2 regions of the Martelella endophytica genome follow, and region 1 is predicted to be linked to the other one. Evidence: predicted binding sites of a transcription regulator. Region 1 holds the regulator's gene; the other holds the start of a gene.
What was found. The regulator LexA, encoded in region 1, represses DNA repair genes until DNA is damaged. The targets are predictions, from matches to a motif close to TGTTCNNNNTGTGTTCNG.
Positions count from the first base shown of each region.

Region 1 (7,825 bases):
GGTGAACCGCGCCCGCAATGCAGCGCCCGCAAGCGTGAACGCGGTATTGCAGGCGATGATGACGCAGACGGGCCGTATATCCTCGATCAGCCGTTCGAAAAGCGCAAGGATGTGCGCCAACAGCGCCTCCTCGTCCCAGTCGCCATAGGGGAAGGCCGCGGTGTCGGCAACGTAGACGAAGCGGCGCTCCGGCATCAGCATCCGCGCCTCGCGCAGCACGGTGAGCCCGCCAATGCCCGAATCGAACACCAGGACCGGGCCGGCAGCCTCAGTCATTGTCGTCGTTCTCCTTGCGCCGGTAGCGATCAAACGAGGAGATAACACCCCTTAGAACATGGATTTCCTGCAGGCTCATGGCTCGGCGCGTGAAGACTGAGCGGAGGTTCTCGATCATGCGCGGTCGCTTGTCGGCAGGGCGGAAATAACCGCGCGCATCCAAGGCATCCTCAAGGTGGCCGAAGAAGCCGAACAGGTCCTCCTTGGTGGCCGGCGTCTGCTCGACCGCCTGGAACGGCGTCTCCGCCTCGTCCGCCATACCGGATTTCATCCATTCATAGGACATCAGCAGCACGGCCTGGGCAATGTTGAGCGATGCAAAGGCCGGATTGACCGGGAAAGTGACGATCTCGTCGGCAAGCGCCACCTCCTCATTGCTGAGCCCCCAGCGCTCACGCCCGAACAGGATGCCCGTCCGCTCGCCGGCGGTGAAACGCTGCCGCAGTGTGCGCGCGGCAACGGTCGGCCCACGCACAGGCTTGAAGCCGTCACGGCTTCGCGCCGTCGTCGCATAGACGAAGTTCAGGTCGGCGATCGCATCTTCGAGCCGGTCGAACACTCGGGCGCCGTCAATCACGTGATCGGCCTTGGAGGCGGCGGCCCGCGCCGTCTCGCTCGGCCAGCCATCGCGCGGGTCGACAAGGCGGAGCTCCGCCAGTCCGAAATTGGCCATGGCGCGCGCCACCATGCCGATGTTCTCGCCAAGCTGCGGATTGACCAGAATGACCACCGGTCCTTCGGCAATCATGGTGCGCTCCGAATTCGTTCCTGCCATCGTCTCTTCTTCATTCTCCGGAAAAGAGGCTCGCAACCTGATGGTTTCTGCACCATTTGCCGACGAACCTGACTGACCGACTGATTAGGGCGTCGGCGTCGCCAAATCAATCCGGCGCGATGGAACTTCTGCCGAATCGCGCCCGGAAGTGCGCCGCCAGCCGCTGGTGCTGATCGTGAACCCGGCTCCCTCAATAAAGCACTCGGCGGCGGGAACAAAACTGCCTCGCAGGCAGTTCCCCTATCATAAATCGATGCCCTTCCCGACCAAGACAAGGATATCCACCATGACCCGTCTCATCGCCTTTTGGACGTCCCCGGTTCACATTCGCGCCAAGGATGGCCACACCCTCACGATCGAAGGCCCTAGCCATGCTGAGGATGTTCTCAAGAGCAGATGGCCGGTCAAACAGGGTCCGCACTTCGAAAACGCCCTTGAGCTTTGCGTGCGCGCTGGTGAGCAGCCCGGCCATCTGGGCCAGGCCCGCGATGCATTTGTCGCGGCCGCTCTCGAAGCCGGCATGCTGCAGACGTCGCGGAAGCAGACGCTCAAGACGATGGCCAGAAAATTGAATCTCGGCCTCCCTTCAGCCGCCAGCGCCTGAGCTCACAACGCTGGAAATTTGCACCGAATGTGCGCCGCCGAAAGCCAATGCTTTCGGCGTCGGTTTTGTATGACTATCCCGAACACGGATGCCACAGCGCACTCTTGCGGAACATGTTAAGAACATATATAGTTCGTTCTGTATTTGTTTCTTATACTATGGGTTGCGAAAGGGTGCGGGATGCTGACGCGTAAACAACAGGAACTCCTGTTCTTCATTCACGAGCGAATGAAGGAGTCCGGAATTCCCCCTTCCTTCGACGAGATGAAGGAGGCGCTTGATCTTGCTTCCAAATCCGGCATCCATCGGCTGATTACGGCTCTTGAGGAACGCGGCTTCATCCGCCGCCTGCCAAACAGGGCCCGAGCGCTGGAAATCCTGCGCATGCCGGACAGTTTCGTCGCCCAGCAGCCGCCGCGCCGCGGCTTCTCCCCCAGTGTCATCGAAGGCAGTCTCGGCAAGAAGGCAGAGGTCGCCGCGCCCAAGGCTGTGAGCAGCGACAGCGGCTCCACCGAAGTTCCGGTGATGGGCCGGATCGCGGCCGGTGTGCCGATTTCGGCCATCCAGGAAAACACCCATAACATGGCCGTTCCGGCCGACATGCTGGGCGCAGGTGAGCATTACGCGCTGGAAGTCCAGGGTGATTCGATGATCGAGGCCGGGATATTCGACGGCGACACCGTGATCATCCGCAACATCAACACGGCGGCTCCAGGCGATATCGTCGTTGCACTCGTCAATGACGAAGAGGCGACGCTGAAGCGCTTCCGCCGCAAGGGCGCATCGATCGCGCTCGAGGCTGCAAACCCGGCTTACGAGACCCGCATCTTCGCCGCCGATCAGGTCAAGGTTCAGGGCAAGCTGGTCGGCCTGATTCGTCGCTACCACTGATCACCAGCCTTTCCGGCAAGGCGATCGGCGACCTGAAGTCGCCGCTTCGCCAGTCGTAGAGACGGTGGCGGCTCCATTCTCGTGCAAGCGTCGTGACCGAGGGTGCTATGGTGACGACGGTGCATGCGTGTTTTCTCGCCCCCTCCCCCGATAGCGGCCTGACCGTGGTGATCCCGTCGTGAACCTCGGCCTTTTCCGATAAGCCGAAAGCCGGTGCCAGCGTGAAGACGATGGCACCGGCCTCGCGTCGCATTTGCGGGGTGACCAGAAAACGGCCGCTTCGGCAGGTTTGGTAGCCGGTACGATAGAGGCTGATCACGATATCGCCGACGTCGCAGGCAAGGCCGACGAGGGCTGGATGCAGCGCCTGGACCACGACAAGGCCGTCCGGTGCAGCCACACACCATAGATCTTTCTTGCAGTAAAACCGGTCAGGCGTCAGCAATGCCTCGCTGACCAGGCCGGCAAGTTCGGCGCGCCCGCGACGCCAGGCAGCGTTATCGTCCAGACGTGCGCGGCGATCGGTGGCGTCAATGAAGGGCTCGCCGGGTTCGACCATGATTGGCGGAACGGTTTCTTCAAGCGCGAGCGCGGTCTGCCATTGCTCGTAGATGAAGGCGGGCGGCCGTTTGTCGCTGACGGCAGCGCTGGTGTTCCTCACGATGGCGACGAGATCACCATCTTCGGAGACGAGGATGCGGACCGCGCTGTGATCGCCAGCCCGGGCGAAAAGCCCGAATGCCAGCAGCATCGGCACGACCCCGACATAGCGCAGGCGCGTGCGCAGGAGCACGAAGGGCACGAAACCGGCGGTGAACAGAAGCAGGAAACCCGCCGGCGCCTTGCCCGTGGAAAATGCCCCGCCGAGCTGTTTCACCCAGTGGGCGGTGGCCATCACCCAATCGAGCCCTGCCCCCATGACATGAAGGAACGGCCCGTGCAGGCCAAGCGGCATCGTCAGCATCGCGGCAAGCCCAGCCGGCATCACGATAAAAGTGATCACCGGCATCGCCAGAAGATTGCCCAACAGGCCATAACCGGCAACGCGCTGGAAATGCGCTATGGCGAAGGGCGCGGTCGAAAGCCCCCCAATCAGCGCGGTCAGCACGATGCCGGCGGCAAACAGGAACAGGATGCGGATCACGCCGTTGCGCCGCGACTCGGCATGACGCCGGGAGCCCGAGCGTTGCCAGAGGCTGTACCCCGCGATCAACGCCGCCGTGGCGGCAAACGACATCTGCATGCCGGGACCCGAGGCCTCAGAGGGCGACAGCGCCAGAATGACGAGCGCCGAGACCGCAACATTGCGCAGGCTGATCGCCGGACGGTCAAACAGCGCGGCAATCAGCATGATCGCGAGCATCAGGAAGGCGCGCTGGGCGGAGACCTGCATGCCGGACACGAGAAGATAGAAGAACGCCGCCGCCAGCGCGGCGATGGCCGCCACCTTTTTGGTCGCGAACGCCTCGGCGCCGTGCACGGAAAGCGCCAGCAGCAACCGAAGGCTTGTGAAGAAGATGCCGGCGGCGAGCGCCATATGCAGTCCGGAGATGGCGATGACATGGGCAAGGCCGGCGTTGCGCAGCGCGTCGAGCGTTTCGGCCCCCATTGCCCTCCGTTCGCCGGTGATGATGGCATTGGCAAACGCACCGGATTCGCCCGGCAGCACAGCACGGATCCGGGCAGCAATCGCCTCGCGCAATTCCGCGATCGCAAGCATGACCGCCCCCGGCTTCGGCGCGTTTGCGGCCATCGCCGCCGGCTCCGGCGGACCATAGAAATAGCCGATCGCGCCGATGCCATCGAAATAGGAGAGGAAGCCGAAGTCGACGAGGCCGGGCAGCGCCGGTGCGGATGGTGGCGACAGGCGGGCAAGGCCGGAAATGCCGCCGCCGACCGCAACCGGCGGCTTGTTCCCACGCGCCACAAGCGCCACCCGCTGCGGCGGGCGGTGGATGACGGGATCGTCCGTCGCTGAAACATCGACGACGTAGCGCCAGCCGGAGGTCGTCTTCTCGCGCTCGGCGACAATGCCGGTGACGTGGGTTACCACCGGCGAATCCAGCATCACCGTCGAAAGCCGGTCGGTCTGCAGCGCGGCAAAGAGCGCGCCGGCGAAGAACAGGGCGCAGGCAGCCGTGGTGAGACGGATCAGCGCGCGCGCGTGTCGCAGCAAGACTGCGGCAATGATGAAGAGCGTGCCATAGAGCATCAATGCCCAGAAAGCGGGCGCCTCGGCTCGCGAGAACCACCAGATTGCCCCCGCTGCAATCGCGACCGGCGCAAGCAGAAAGGCGCGGCCAAAGGCGAGTTCCTCTTCCATGAGCCGCGTCAGATTGCCGCGGGCAGTGCCCAGGAACCGCTCGGGCGCTGCGGCTGCATCGTCTCCCGACGTCGGCGTTTTCAACCTGCTTCGGAGCAGCCGGAGGCGCCGCAACGCGCTGCCGCTTCGCGCCCTCTGCCGCCTGCCGGCGGTTCCTGCTGCATTATCCTCCACTTTCACCGGCCACGCCCCATGCAACCCTGAGTATCGTGGAACGGTTGTAGAGGGAATGCAATCGCCGCCGCTTGAAAGTGGTGCAGAATTTCCTTTCCACGCGGCCAAAAAACTTGCTAAACGCAGGTATCAACATTCGACCGCATCGCAACAACGCCCATTCTGCGGCTTGGCAGCGGCGCGTCGATCCTATACCAAGTTGTTAAAATTCATGAATACTCAATCAAGCGTCTCGCGCCTGAACATTTGGAGGACAGCATGACGGAACAAGGCAAACTCACGCTCGACGGCAAAGAACTCGAGCTGAAAGTCGAAGCAGGCACCTTCGGTCCCAAGGTGCTCGACATTGCCTCACTTTACAAAGAGTCGGGCATGTTCACCTATGACCCCGGCTTCACCTCGACGGCATCGTGCAAGTCGAAGATCACTTTCATCGACGGCGACCAGGGCATCCTCCTGCATCGCGGCTATCCGATCGACCAGCTTGCCGAAAACGCAAGCTTCCTGGAAACCTGCTACCTGCTTCTGTTCGGCGAACTGCCGACGGCGACGCAACTCAAGGATTTCGATACCCGCGTTACCCGCCACACGATGATCCACGAGCAGCTGACGCGGCTCTTCACCGGCTTCCGCCGTGATGCCCACCCGATGGCGATCCTCTGTGGCGCAGTCGGTGCAATGTCGGCCTTCTATCACGACTCGATCGACATCTCCGATCCCTACAAGCGCGAGATTGCCAGCGTTCGCATGATCGCCAAGATCCCGACGATCGCGGCCATGGCCTACAAGTATCATGTCGGCGAGCCCTTCGTTTACCCGCGCAACGATCTCGATTATGCGGCCAACTTCCTGCACATGTGCTTCGCCACGCCGTGCGAGGAATACAAGGTCAATCCGATCCTGGCCCGCGCGCTGGACCGCATCTTCATCCTGCACGCCGACCACGAGCAGAACGCCTCGACCTCGACCGTTCGCCTCGCAGGCTCATCGGGTGCCAATCCTTTCGCCTGCATTGCTGCCGGCATCGCCTGCCTCTGGGGCCCCGCCCATGGCGGCGCCAACGAGGCCGCACTCAACATGCTGCAGGAAATCGGCTCGGTTGACCGCATTCCGGAATATATCGCCCGCGCCAAGGACCGCGACGATCCGTTCCGCCTGATGGGCTTTGGCCACCGCGTCTACAAGAACTACGACCCGCGTGCCAAGATCATGCAGAAGACCTGCCACGAGGTTCTCGGCGAACTCGGAATCAAGGACGATCCGCTCCTCGACGTCGCCATGGAACTCGAGAGGATCGCGCTCACCGACGAGTACTTCATCGAGAAGAAGCTCTACCCGAACATCGACTTCTATTCGGGCATCACCCTGAAGGCGCTGGGCTTCCCCACGACGATGTTCACTGTTCTCTTCGCGCTCGCCCGCACCGTCGGCTGGATTGCCCAGTGGAACGAGATGATCGAGGATCCGGAACAGCGCATCGGCCGTCCGCGCCAGCTCTACACCGGCGCCGACCATCGCGACTTCGTGCCGGTTGCCGAACGCTGAGCAATCACTGCACACAGAACAGGAAAGGGCCGGTCATTCGCCGGCCCTTTTTGCATTCAGACTTTGTCGTGGTTCAGCGCGAAAGCACATCGAGCACCACCTGAGCGGCCTTGCGCCCCGGCGGAACGTCGGTCTGCATCAGATCCCAGACGCGATCAAAGCCCTCGACCATGGCGCGGCGCTGCAGCGTGTCGGCGCTCAGCAACTCAAGCCAGCGGGCAAGCGCGCCGGCGCGCATCGTGTCATTGAAATATTCGGGCACCAGCGGCGCATCGGCGATGATGTTCGGCAGCGAGGCTGACCAGATGGTGATCTTCTTCAGCATGAACCGCCCGATGAAATCGGCCTTGTAGGCCGAAACCGCAGGAACGCCGCTGAGTGCCAGTTCGAGCACCACCGTGCCGGAGGCGGCAACCGCCGCATGGGCCTCGCCGAAGGCTCGCCACTTGCCCTCTTCGCCAAGCACGATCTCCGGTTTCACCGGCCAGTCGGCGATCGCAGCCCGGATATCCGCCTCGCGATGACGCACCGTCGGCATCAGGAAGCGCACATCGGCATTGCGCGCGGCGAAAATTTCGGCGACTTCGCGAAAAACCGGCGCAAGAGAGCGGATTTCACCGGCGCGCGAGCCCGGCAGCAGCAGGATGGTCGCCCGCTCGCCGGGCTCTGGCAGTGATCGATGGTTGCGCGCGGCCTGAACGCCCGGCACCTCGGTCAGGCGATGGCCGACGAACGTGGTCGGCGGACCGCCGAGACGCTCCATTGCCGCCGGCTCGAAAGGCAGCACCGCCAGCACATGGTCGACATAGGCCGTCATCGCCGCTGCACGATATTCCTTCCAGGCCCAGACGCTCGGGCAGACATAGTCGACGATCGGCAGGTCCGGCAGCGCCCTGCGGACGCGCCGTGCGACACGGTGGGTGAAATCGGGGCTATCGATGATCAGAAGCAGCTCCGGCTTTGCCGCAATCAGCGCGTCGGCCGTCTGGCGAATGCGCCGAAGAAGGCGCGGCAGCCTCGCGATCACCTGGGTGAAGCCCATGATCGATAGCTCAGAATAGTCGAACAGCGAATTCAACCCCTCGGCCGTCAGCGCATCGCCGCCAACGCCGACCAGCTCGACCGGCCCGTCATACATGCCCTTCAGCGCTGTAATGAGATTGCCGCCGAGGAGATCGCCGGAAACTTCACCGGCGACGACACCGATCCGGAGTGGTTTAGCCATGGGCTGATCCCC
Region 1 is NZ_CP010803.1:3,276,018-3,283,842, reverse strand. Features, by position in the region: gene murI (glutamate racemase) at 1-276, opposite strand, end outside; gene TM49_RS14990 (RNA methyltransferase) at 269-1,051, opposite strand; gene TM49_RS14985 (DUF982 domain-containing protein) at 1,338-1,655, shown strand; gene lexA (transcriptional repressor LexA) at 1,836-2,546, shown strand; gene TM49_RS14975 (ComEC/Rec2 family competence protein) at 2,500-4,953, opposite strand; gene gltA (citrate synthase) at 5,302-6,588, shown strand; gene lpxB (lipid-A-disaccharide synthase) at 6,662-7,813, opposite strand; gene TM49_RS14960 (LpxI family protein) at 7,806-7,825, opposite strand, start outside.

Region 2 (7,825 bases), 2.0 Mb from region 1:
GGGCGGTGGCGCTCGGCATGCAGCAGATCGCGCTTGGAGATGCCGAAGTGATCGTTGCTGGCGGCCAGGAATCGATGTCGCTCGCACCGCATGTTGCGCATCTGCGCGGCCATCACCGTATGGGCGATCTCGCTCTTGTCGATACCATGCTGAAGGACGGCCTCACCGATGCCTTCTATGGCTATCACATGGGCACGACGGCCGAAAACATCGCGGAGCGGTTCGAGATCACGCGTGCAATGCAGGATGAATATGCCGCCCGCTCGCAAAACCGCGCCGAGGCCGCCCGCGCCGAGGGGCGTTTCGCCGAGGAGATCGAGCCGGTCACAGTCATGCAGCGCAAGGCCGAACATGTCGTTGATCAGGATGAGGGCATTCGCGAGGGTGTGACCGCCGAGGGCCTGGAGCGGCTGCGCCCCGCCTTCATGGATGGCGGAACCGTGACGGCGGGCAATGCCTCCGGCATCAATGACGGTGCGGCAGCGCTGGTGCTGATGGATGAGGATGCGGCCGTGCGGCGCGGCATCGAGCCGCTGGCGCGGATTGTCTCCTGGGCGACGGCGGGCGTCGATCCGCAGGTCATGGGCACCGGGCCCATTCCCGCCTCTGAGCGAGCGCTGCAGAAGGCGGGCTGGACTGTCGGAGATCTCGATCTCGTCGAGGCGAATGAAGCCTTTGCCGCCCAGTCGCTCGCGGTTGCACGGGCGCTCTCGCTTGATCCGGAAAAGCTCAACGTCAATGGCGGTGCCATCGCCCTCGGCCATCCGATCGGCGCCTCGGGCGCTCGGGTTCTGGTTACGCTGCTTTACGAAATGAAGCGGCGGGGTGCGCACAAGGGGCTCGCCACGCTCTGCATCGGTGGCGGCATGGGCATCGCCATGACGCTCGAGCGGCCATAAAAAAAGGCGCCGCTTGAAGCGGCGCCTGGGGATCGGCGAGCTGGGGGTGGGGGCTTCGTGCCGATCCTGACGCGACACATTGCGCGCGCGCCGCTTTCGATGATTAGCGTACCGCCGCGCCGACACCGCCGCCAATCAGGCCACCAGCAATCGCGCCGGTCGCATCGCCCGTGATGGCTGCACCTGCGGCAGTGCCGACACCGGCGCCGATCGTGGCGTTGCGCTGCTGCGTCGTGCAGGCGGCGAGCGGAAGAATGAGAGCGATGGCGAGAACAGCCTTTTTCATGATGTGAATCTCCTTTGGGGAATCAGATATAGCCTGCAAGCAGCAGGATGATGACGATCAGAAGTACCAGTCCGAGACCGCCGGACGGGCCATAACCCCAGCTGGTGGAGTAACCCCACCGCGGCAAGGCGCCGATAAGAAGCAGGATCAGTATGATAAGCAGAATGGTTCCGAGCATGGCGGAAAAACCTCTCCCTTTGCAAGCTGTCCAGTTTCAAACGCGCTTTCCCTGAAATTTGTTCCGTGGCGATCGCGACAAGTCTCCCACACAATGGTTAACGCGGTGTGTTGCCGCATTCACCCACAGCGGGAAGCAGCCGCAAGAATATGGTTAAATTACTGTTAAAACACCATATTTTGGGGTGAACAAAACCGGAAAATACCGCCGTCAGCGATTCGTCGCCGATTCGTTCCGGCTTTGGCCCGAAAGTTAACGACAGGCGTTTTTTGGCATTTCATGCCCTGCCGAGCGTTGCGCGGGCCTTCAGGGGATAGGCGACGGATCGTGCCACGGAAAAGCCGGTGGCAAGGCCAACGGAAAGTTCACGGGCATCATGAAGGCGGGATGGCGTGCGAGGTCGGGCTGGATCGCAAGCCCGTACGTAGATCGGTGTGCAGGAGATGTCGAGGAAAGCGTTTCCATGAAGCGATGTCTTTTCTTGCATCCGCCACTCGCTGGACTCGTTCTGTCGTTTACACTTTGTAAAGGAAGGTTAACGCGACGCGTCTTCTTCGCTCAAACGGCATTTACCGTCGATCTTGCGATTCCAGATGTGGGGCGAAGAAACGGGCAGAGCCCAACATCTAGCCGTGAACGAAACGGGAAAATGACAGAGTCAGCGATTCGTCTTCGATTCGTTCGCATCTGTTCCAGAATTTAAGGATTTGCGCATATAACTCCGGATTTGCCTCCCCCTCTTGCTTGCTGACGGCGCAGAGTCCATCTATAGGAAGGTATGCCAGCCGCCGATTTCCGCGCAGGCTGGCCATTTCGGCATCGGCCGGGGGCGAGGTTTTGGCCCTGGCCAGGGGAATTCGGGACCGGGACGTTGAATTCGAACGCAATGATCTTGAGCGGACGCGGTGTCACCGCGATGCTCGGTCCGACCAATACCGGCAAAACCCATTTCGCAATCGAGCGCATGGTGGCGCATTCCTCCGGCGTTATCGGGCTGCCGCTGCGCCTTCTGGCGCGCGAGGTCTATACGCGCCTGGTCGAACGCGTCGGCGTCAATGCCGTCGCGCTCGTTACCGGCGAGGAGAAGATCGCGCCGCCGAAGGCACGTTTCAGCGTCTGCACCGTCGAGGCGATGCCGCGCACGACAGACGCAGCCTTTGTCGCCATCGACGAGGTCCAGCTTGCCGGCGACCTTGAGCGTGGCCACATCTTCACCGATCGCATCCTGCACCTGCGCGGTCGCGAGGAGACGCTGCTGCTCGGCTCGGCGACGATGAAGCCGATCCTGCAGAACCTGCTGCCGGGCATTTCCGTGGTCGAGCGACCGCGTCTGTCTCAGCTTTTCTATGCCGGTCAGAAGAAGATCACTCGTCTGCCGCGCCGCACCGCCGTCGTCGCCTTTTCGGCCGACGAGGTCTACGCGATTGCCGAGCTCATCCGCCGCCAGCGTGGCGGTGCTGCCGTGGTTCTGGGCGCACTCAGCCCGCGCACCCGCAACGCCCAGGTCGAACTCTACCAGAACGGCGATGTCGAATATCTGGTCGCCACCGATGCGATCGGCATGGGCCTCAACCTCGATGTCGACCACGTCGCCTTCGCTCAGGACCGCAAATTCGATGGCCATCAGTATCGCAGCCTCAATGCCGGCGAGCTCGGCCAGATCGCCGGTCGCGCCGGCCGCCATATGCGTGATGGCACCTTCGGGGTCACCAGCCGGGTGGCGCCGTTCGATGATGAACTGGTCGAGCGGCTGGAAACCCATCACTTCGATCCCGTGCGGGTGCTGCAGTGGCGCTCCAAGGCGCTCGACTTTTCCTCGCTTGCCGGGCTGAAGGCAAGCCTTGACGACGTGCCGCGGGTGCAGGGGCTGACACGGGCACTGCCGGCGGTCGACCAGCGGGCGCTCGAATTTCTGGCGCGCAATCATGCCGTCGCCGAGCGCGCCGACCGGCGCGAACGGATCGAACTTCTCTGGGAAGCCTGCGCGCTTCCGGATTATCGCCGGATCACTCCAGTCCAGCATGCCGAACTCATCGCTTCCCTCTATCTCGATCTTGTCGAGCATGGCACAGTGGACGAGGACTTCCTGGCAAACCAGGTGCGACATGCCGACCGCACCGATGGAGAAATAGATACGCTGTCGGCGCGTATCGCCCAGATCAGAACCTGGACCTATGTGTCAAATCGACCCGGATGGCTTGCCGATCCGACACACTGGCAGGAAAAGACACGGAAAATCGAGGATAGGCTGTCGGATGCACTGCATGAGAGGTTGACGAAACGCTTCGTTGATCGCAGGACTTCCGTGCTGATGAAGCGCCTGAGAGAGAATGCGATGCTTGAAGCTGAAGTGAGCGTGAATGGGGATGTCTTTGTGGAAGGACATCATGTGGGGGAACTGGCGGGCTTCCGTTTCAAGGCCGTGACCGGTGCCGAGGGGCCGGACGCCAAGGCGATCGAGGCGGCGGCGCTGAAAGCGCTCGCGCTGGAGTTCGAGGCGCGTGCCGCACGGCTGCATGCCTCCGGCAATGGCGATCTGGCGCTGGATGCCTCCGGTACGGTGCGCTGGCTCGGCGATCCGGTGGCAAGGCTGGTCGCAAGCGACAATGCGCTGCGTCCGCGCGTCATCCTGCTTGCCGATGAGCAGTTGACGGGCGCTGCGCGCGATCATGTCGCCGCCCGCATCGAACGCTATGTCAATCACCAGATCCAGACCGTGCTGAAGCCGCTCGACGATCTTGCCGCCGCCGAAGACCTTGAAGGGCTCTCCCGCGGTCTCGCCTTCCAGATCATCGAGAATTTCGGCGTGCTGTTCCGCCGTGACGTCGCCAACGACGTCAAGGCGCTCGATCAGGATGCGCGCGCCTCGCTGCGCCGCTACGGTGTGCGCTTCGGCGCCTATCACGTCTTCATGCCGGCACTGCTGAAGCCGGCGCCGGCCGAGATGATCACGCTGCTGTGGGCGCTTGCCAATGACGGTCTCGACAAGCCGGGCTACGGCGAACTCATTCCCGTGCTGGCCGCTGGCCGCACCTCTGTGGTCACCGATCCCACATTCGAACGCGCTTTCTACAAGCTCGCGGGCTTCCGTTTCCTCGGCAAGCGCGCCGTGCGTATCGACATCCTCGAGCGTCTCGCCGACCTGATCCGGCCGCTGACCCAGTGGAAGCCGGAAGCGGGCGGTGCCCGTCCGGAAGGAGCCTTTGATGGCCGCCGCTTCGTCACCACGCCGGCAATGATGTCGATCCTTGGCGCGACGCCGGACGACATGGAGGAAATCCTCAAGGGGCTCGGTTATCGCGCCGACACCGCGAGCCCGGAAGAGGTCGAGAAGCTCGCCGAGATCCAGGCCGAGCGCGACGCCGAGAAGGCTGCGCGCCAGGTGGCGTCCGGTGTTGCCGTCGAGACGGTTGCTCGCAAGGTCGTCGCCGAAAAACCGGCTGCCGAGGACGCTTCCGAAGCGGCTGAACCTGCCGCGCCTGAAGGCGAGACCGCTGCCGAGCCGACGGCTGAAGCGGCGGCTGCGCCGGTCGAAGCGCCTGCCAGCGAAACGCCCGTTACTGAAGCGGGTGCCGCAGAAGCCGAAACCGAAGAGCCGAAGCCGGTTCTGCTGTGGCGCCAGGGTGGCGGCCGGCAGAGCGAGCGCGGTCCGCGCCCGCAGCAGGGTCGCGGTCAGCCGCGCGGCGAAGGTCGCGGCCGTGGCCAGGGCGGCCGCCGCCATGGCGGTCCGCAGGGCGGCGAGAACCGCGGCGATGGCGAACGGCAGGAGCGCGGCGAGCGTCATGACCGTGGCGGCAAGGGCGGCAAGGGCCCGCGCCGGGATCGCCACAATGACGACAACAAGCCGCAGCGGCAGGAGCGTCGCGAACGCGAGAAGCCGATCGATCCGGATTCCCCCTTCGCCAAGCTGGCTGCGCTGAAGGCGCAGATGAAGAAGTAAGGCATGGCGGACGAGGCGCAACAGGCCCCGCCGGGCCGCCAGCGCATCGACAAGTGGCTGTTCTTCGCGCGCATCGTGAAGTCGCGTTCGCTGGCGCAGAAGCTGGTCCAGGCCGGCAATGTCAGCCTCAACGATGCGAAGGTTGCCCGCGCGAGTGCCGAGGTGACGGCTGGCGATCGTCTGGTCGTGTCGCTGGAGCGCCGTGATGTGCATCTCATCGTCAGGGCGCCGGGCGCCAGGCGCGGGCCTTTCGCCGAGGCTAGCCAGCTTTATGACGACGTCAGTCCACCGCCGGAAGAGCGTCGGCGCCTTTCCGCCTTCGAGCAGGCCCAGCGGGTTCCCGGAGCCGGCCGCCCGACGAAGAAGGAAAGGCGCGCGATCGACAGGTTGACCGGCGAGGATTGAGGTCGGTCACCGCAATTTGGAAAGTTCTGCCAAAATGCGGCCGGTTTCGGGCATGAATTGTCCTTGCGGTCGTGCGGGAAAGCCGGTACCTCAGCCTTCTGTCCGGCGCGGGACACGTGCCGCTATTGCGCGTGCCTCCCGCTCGAAATCGATTTCTGGAGCCTTTCATGACCTATGTCGTGACCGATAACTGCATCAAGTGCAAATACACAGACTGCGTCGAAGTCTGCCCGGTGGATTGCTTCTACGAGGGTGAGAACTTCCTTGTTATCCATCCCGACGAATGTATCGATTGCGGTGTGTGCGAGCCGGAATGTCCGGCCGAGGCGATCCGCCCCGATACCGAGCCTGGTCTCGACAAGTGGCTGAAACTGAACGCCGATTACGCCGATGTCTGGCCGAACATCACGATCAAGAAGGAACCGCTTGAAGGTGCCGAGGAAATGGACGGCGTCGAAGGCAAGTTCGAGAAGTTCTTTTCCGAGAAGCCTGGCGCGGGCGACTGAGCAATTGCCCTGCCCGTGAGCGTCGCTCCGGGCTTAATCGTTTTTTCATCCGGCCGGGCAATTTAAGGCTTGGCGAAGCGCAGCAATTCGGTTAGGTGTCGCCCTAGGCAATGCTTCCGCCGGCGACACCCTGTCGCGGGCGCATATTTCATTGATTTCTCCCACATGTTGTGTTATATACTGTCGTACTGACCCAAAAAACGGCAGCTTTTGCCTATAAAGCCCAAGAAAGCAATCAAACTAGCGTCGAATATCACCAAAATGAAGAGCGAATGCCCTTCGTCAAAAGGAGTTCGCGACGCTTTCCGTTGCCCGTTTGATGGAAACAGTGGGCGGCAACCACCGTTGCCCGCTCCTCCGGACATGCATGACCGGAACCGGCGCCCGCCGGATGCGTAACAGGGAGTTTTTAAAAGCCTATGACAGTACAGCAGAAAAAGCCTTCAGGCCGCCACGGTTTCAAGACTGGTGAGTCCATCGTCTACCCTGCCCACGGCGTCGGCACGATCAACGCCATCGAAGAGCAGGAAGTGGCGGGCATGAAGCTCGAGCTTTTCGTCATCGATTTCGACAAGGACAAGATGCGCCTCAAGGTGCCGGTGGCGAAAGCCATGAGCATCGGCATGCGCAAGCTGTCGGAAACCGATTTCGTCGAGCGCGCGCTGAAGGTTGTGCAGGGCAAGGCCCGCGTCAAGCGCACCATGTGGTCGCGCCGCGCGCAGGAATACGATGCCAAGATCAATTCCGGTGACCTGATTTCGATCGCCGAGGTCGTTCGCGATCTCTACCGCGCCGAAAATCAGCCGGAACAGTCCTATTCCGAGCGTCAGCTTTACGAAGCCGCCCTCGACCGCATGGCCCGCGAAATTGCCGCCGTCAACAAGATGTCGGAAACCGAAGCCGTCCGTCTCATCGAAACCCATCTTGCCAAGGGTCCCAAGCGCGGCAAGGCGGCAGACGACGAAGACGACGCCCGCGAAGAAGCCGCCTGAGCGCCTCTTCCATAACGTGAATTCCAAAAAAAGTCCGGTCACTTGTGGCCGGATTTTTTTGTGCCGGTATCGAACGCCAGCACACGGAGCCGGCCGACGATCTCGAAGCCGCTGGCGGTCGCTTTGTCCAGCGCCGCGCCGCGTTCATAGCCCACCACCGGCAGGGTCGGGGCAAAGGCAGCGGCGCAACCGGCCGCATCCGCGAAGGCCTCATCGGGAAAGACGTTCGAGAGGCCGACGCAGTCACCTGAAATATTGGCGATGCAACCGGCGACGATCCGGCCGTCCCGCCAGCTTCCGAAGAAGCCGATGGCCGCATCGTTCAGCATCGTCTCCGGGAACTGCCGCTCGTCCGAGGGCGCGCCCCGCCACGCCGTCTCCCAGGTCCCAAGCGCCTCTTCAGTCTCTATTCTCTTCCAGCCGCCCGGCATGGTCGCTGCCTTTTTCCGCCATAGCCATGCGGCGCTGAACAGCACGCTTTCTTCCGTCGCATCGAGCTCGCAGAAGCTGTCCTTGACGCCGATCGGGTCATCGAAACGCTGCCGCAGCTGCTCGGTCCGCTCGCGGACAGCGTCGGCGTGGCCGGGCCGCAGGACGGTAAGGTGCGCATAGAAGGGCG
Region 2 is NZ_CP010803.1:428,560-436,384, reverse strand. Features, by position in the region: gene TM49_RS01995 (acetyl-CoA C-acetyltransferase) at 1-899, shown strand, start outside; gene TM49_RS01990 (hypothetical protein) at 1,003-1,185, opposite strand; gene TM49_RS22880 (DUF3309 family protein) at 1,208-1,363, opposite strand; gene TM49_RS01985 (helicase-related protein) at 2,250-5,303, shown strand; gene TM49_RS01980 (RNA-binding S4 domain-containing protein) at 5,307-5,708, shown strand; gene fdxA (ferredoxin FdxA) at 5,876-6,214, shown strand; gene TM49_RS01970 (CarD family transcriptional regulator) at 6,634-7,206, shown strand; gene TM49_RS01965 (hypothetical protein) at 7,245-7,825, opposite strand, start outside.
Region 2: the regulator LexA is predicted to act here: its motif matches at 1,996-2,013, upstream of TM49_RS01985 (helicase-related protein).